Regions from separate parts of the Paenibacillus sp. FSL K6-3182 genome, predicted to be linked through region 2. Evidence: predicted binding sites of a transcription regulator. Region 2 holds the regulator's gene; the other holds the start of a gene.
What was found. The regulator Rex, encoded in region 2, represses fermentation and respiration genes when NADH is low (regulators of the CRP and FNR family bind a similar motif). The targets are predictions, from matches to a motif close to TTGTGAAATATTTCACAA.
Positions count from the first base shown of each region.

Region 1: the regulator Rex is predicted to act here: its motif matches at 917-934, upstream of MHH56_RS32215 (DUF1641 domain-containing protein).

Region 1 is NZ_CP150265.1:7,362,637-7,364,839, forward strand. It holds gene MHH56_RS32205 (hypothetical protein) at 1-111, opposite strand, end outside; gene MHH56_RS32210 (MGMT family protein) at 245-568, opposite strand; gene MHH56_RS32215 (DUF1641 domain-containing protein) at 1,023-1,463, shown strand; gene MHH56_RS32220 (NAD(P)/FAD-dependent oxidoreductase) at 1,500-2,203, shown strand, end outside.
Region 2 is NZ_CP150265.1:4,017,471-4,019,673, reverse strand. It holds gene dinG (ATP-dependent DNA helicase DinG) at 1-514, shown strand, start outside; gene MHH56_RS17680 (redox-sensing transcriptional repressor Rex) at 511-1,167, shown strand; gene MHH56_RS17675 (amidohydrolase) at 1,187-2,203, shown strand, end outside.

The DNA of each region.
Region 1 (2,203 bases), 3.3 Mb from region 2:
GCTGAGTACGATATAAATCATTTGCGAATAAATATCCAAGCTTTGATTATAAAAGATTTCGGTGGAAACAGTGAAGTTTCTAACGTTTCCCGGTGCAATTTCTGTTGTCATGTTCTTTCTCTCCCTTCCGAATGGTCTATACCATAATAAAGGTTCGGATACGGGGTTTCAAATGGGGCTTCATTAGAAAAAGTTAATCGCAGCCGCTTAACCGCGAAGAAACATAATTTTCATCCGGGTAAGGTCATCTTTCTTCTTCTCTTTCCGGATTGTAGCGGTATTTTTCCAAATCAATTCGCCCGTCCTCGCTCGCTGCAACACCTTCCTCTTTTAAATAAAAGATCTGCATGTAACGAGCTTCCTCCTCTTGAATCGATATCTCCCCTTTTGCATTAACAACTCTGTGCCAGGGAAGATTATAAATGCCGCTCATCGAATGCAGAACTCGGACAACCTGCCTTGCCCCCCTGCGATTGCCAGCCAGTTCTGCGACTTGACCATACGTCATTACGGTGCCTTCCGGAATCGCCTTAATGATGGATACAACTCTTTGCGTATAGGGCTGCATATTAGAACTCCTTTATGTATGTTTTTAATCATTGTTTTTTATTATCATAACTGAATTGCGCTTCATTTACGCTTATTGAACGATAAAGCGTTTAAAATCACGGTACATCATTCGATTTAATATCCATAAATTGGATGATTAATCAACGAACAGCAGCTATATGCCTGAATGACAGCAATATTCCAAATCTTTTTACCGAAAGCAATAAATTTCTTTTTAACTTTTGGTGAAAACGATGTAGAATAGAAACAAAGGGTTTAATCCGATTACGTCATACGCGCATTCACATCCTTCTGCCTCACGCAGAAATAAGACTGTTACGTCCGCATAAACATTTTTTGAATAACTATGTGAAAAGTGTAACAATCTTTCAGGATGCATCTTTATCTTTAGCGGCTGACACAATTGAGACTACAACTTACTTTCAAATTTACGTAAAGGAGGACATTCTATTATGTCACAACCATCTGCTGGACAAGAGGTTGCAGCTAGCCTCGTCGAAGAAAAACAAACGTTGGATGTACTTGATCAATTGATGAAGCCGGAGGTTCAAGAGTCTCTAACTGTACTCGTGGACAGCCTGCCAAAATTAGCTGAAATGGTTACTCTAATGACCAAAGCTTATGATTTTGCACAAAACATCGCTACAGACAAAGTGTTGATCAACGATTTCGCTCAAGGTATCGGTGAATTCGTTAAACCGGTTCAAGAGAAAGCAAAAGGTATCGCAACAGCAGCTATTGAAGCTGGCGAGCGCTCGCAAGAAGCGGCTAACTCTTCTGTTGGCCTATTCGCTATGTTGAAAATGCTTAAAGATCCGGAAGTTCAAAAAACGCTTCGTTTCGCGCAAGCTTTCCTAAGTGTTTTGTCTGAACGCAAAAACGATAAAGTATAATACACCGAATACGTATAGAACGAACGGAGGATGAACATGTCGAAGCAAATACTAATTCTTGGTGGCGGTTATGGCGGTCTTCTTACTGCTCTAACAGCACGCAAACATTTGACTGCAGCAGAAGCTAGCATCACAATCGTAAACCGTTTTCCAACTCACCAAATCATTACTGAGCTGCACAGACTTGCTGGGGACACAATTGCTGAGCAAGCAGTTGCTCTACCGCTTAGCAAGCTTCTAGGCGACAAACAAGTTAACATCATCGTTGACTCGGTTAAAGAAATTAAACCTAACGAGAAGCAAGTGGTTCTTGAAAGCGGACAAGTGCAAAAGTACGACACTCTTGTTGTAGCACTTGGAAGTGAAACAAACTACTTCGGCATTCCAGGATTGGAAGAGAACAGCCTTGTTCTTAAATCCGTTGCTGATGCTAACAAAATCCGCAAGCATGTTGAAGATCGTCTTGACGCTTACAAAAAATCAGGCAATAAAGCTGACGCAACAATCGTTGTTGGCGGCGGCGGCTTGACTGGCGTTGAGCTTGTTGGCGAATTCGCTGACAGACTTCCTGAGGTTTGCCGCAGCAAAGGCATCGACTTCAATGATATTTCGCTGTATTGCGTAGAAGCCGGCCCTGCCGTTCTGCCAATCTTCCCGAAAGTATTGATCGATCGCGCTGTAACAAGCCTTGAGAAACGTGGCGTTAACTTCATCACTAGCGTAGCGATTACAGAAGCGAC
Region 2 (2,203 bases):
TATTCAAGTGCTCGGACAAGGAATAGACAGCGGGAATCGCACGAAGCTTACAAGACGTTTCCGTCAAACGCCAGAGTCCGTTTTACTTGGCACGAGCAGCTTCTGGGAAGGTGTAGATATACCCGGAGAAGCTCTGATTTGCCTTGCCATCGTTCGTTTGCCATTCCAACCGCCTAACCATCCCTTAGTGGAAGCAAAAGCCGAGATGCTGCAGCGGCAGAAACAAAATCCTTTTATGAAATTGTCGATTCCCCAAGCCGTTATTCGCTTTAAACAAGGCTTTGGCCGTCTAGTAAGGACTTCACAAGACAAAGGGATCGTAATCATATATGATACTAGGGTAATCGACACTTACTACGGTAAACACTTCTTATATTCACTGCCAGGACCAAAAATCGAAACGATGCATATGGATCAAATGGTAGTGCGAATGAGAGAATGGTTAACGGATGAAAATGCAGCATTGCCGCAGGAAAATAAAGCTGTGTCTAGCGAAGAGGAGGAAAAACGATGAAGCAAACGAAAATATCGGAGGCTGTCGTCAGAAGGCTTCCCGTTTATTTGCAAGTACTAAATGAAATGCTTAATCGTGAGATTCAGACCATTTCTTCGCAGGATTTAGGCACTAAGCTTGATTTAAATCCTGCTCAAATTCGTAAAGATCTCGCTTATTTCGGAGAGTTTGGACGGAAAGGCGTAGGCTACGATGTTGTATATTTAATTGAGAAGATACGTCAAATTTTGAAGGTTGATCAGACGATAAAGGTTGCGTTGGTTGGAGCGGGCAATCTAGGTCATGCCCTATGCAATTACAATAAATACTCCAAGGATAATATGCAGATTACCGCCGTGTTCGATGTACATCCGAGCAAAATCGGAACGAGCATTAATAATTTGATTGTCATGCCGATGAGTGAGCTTGCTGCAACGGTTGCAGAGCAAAATATTCGGATCGGCATCATTACCGTTCCAGCATTTGAAGCACAAAATGTAGCTAATCAATTTGTCGAAGCAGGCATAGAAGGAATATTGAATTTTGCCCCTGCTATTCTACGAGTACCGGATGAAATGCGAATACATAATGCTGATTTCACAAGGGAATTGCTTAGCTTAGCCTATTATTTAGCCAAAGAGGGAGAGACGCAGGATGAGTCAGATTTGGATTGAAAATGGTTTGTTTATAACGATGGATGACGAAAATCCATCATTTAGAGGACATATGGTTGTATCCGATGATCGGATTAGTTATATAGGTACGGCTGTTCCTGAACAGCTTTCTGATACGGTGCAAAAAATAGACGGCAGCAAGCTGGCTTTTATGCCAGGACTTATTAATACTCACGGACATGCGGCGATGAGCTTGCTTCGCGGATATTCCGATGATCAAAATTTGCAGGTTTGGCTGGAACAGAAAATGTGGCCAATGGAAGGCAAATATGTTGATCAAGATACACGTGCAGGAAGTGCTCTAGCGATCGTTGAAATGCTGAAATCAGGTACAACAGCCTTTGTTGATATGTATGATCGTATGGATCAAGTTGCTCAAATGGTTGAGCAAAGCGGGATCCGAGGAGTTTTGACCAGAGGTGTTATCGGACTATGTCCTCCCGATGTACAAGAAGCAAAGCTTGCTGAAGCAATTGCTTTCGCTCGTGATTGGAACGGGAAAGCCGATGGACGCATAACCACGATGATTTCTCCACACGCGCCTTATACATGTCCACCAGCGTATATAGAACGTTTTGTACAAGCAGCTCATGATTTTGATTTGCCTTTGCACACGCATATGTCGGAAACGATAGCGGAAGTTGAGCAAAACGTGCGTGATTATGGACTTCGTCCGGTTGAGCATTTGGATCGGTTAGGCTTTTTCTCACGTCCTGCACTTGTAGCACATGCTGTACATCTGAATGATGCTGAGATCGAGCTGCTTGCTGCTAAAGGAGTTGCGGTTTCACATAATCCTGTAAGTAATCTTAAGCTTGCTAGCGGCATTGCACGCGTTCCTGATTTGATTCGCGCAGGTGTTACGGTATCGCTTGGAACAGATAGTGTGGCAAGCAACAACAATCTTGATTTATTTGAGGAAATTCGATTTGCAGCTTTGCTTCACAAGGGTGTATCTGGAGATCCTACAGCTATCCCTGCTTTGGAAGCATTGAAGCTTGGTACAGTGAATGGGGCAAAATCCATTTGGCAAGAG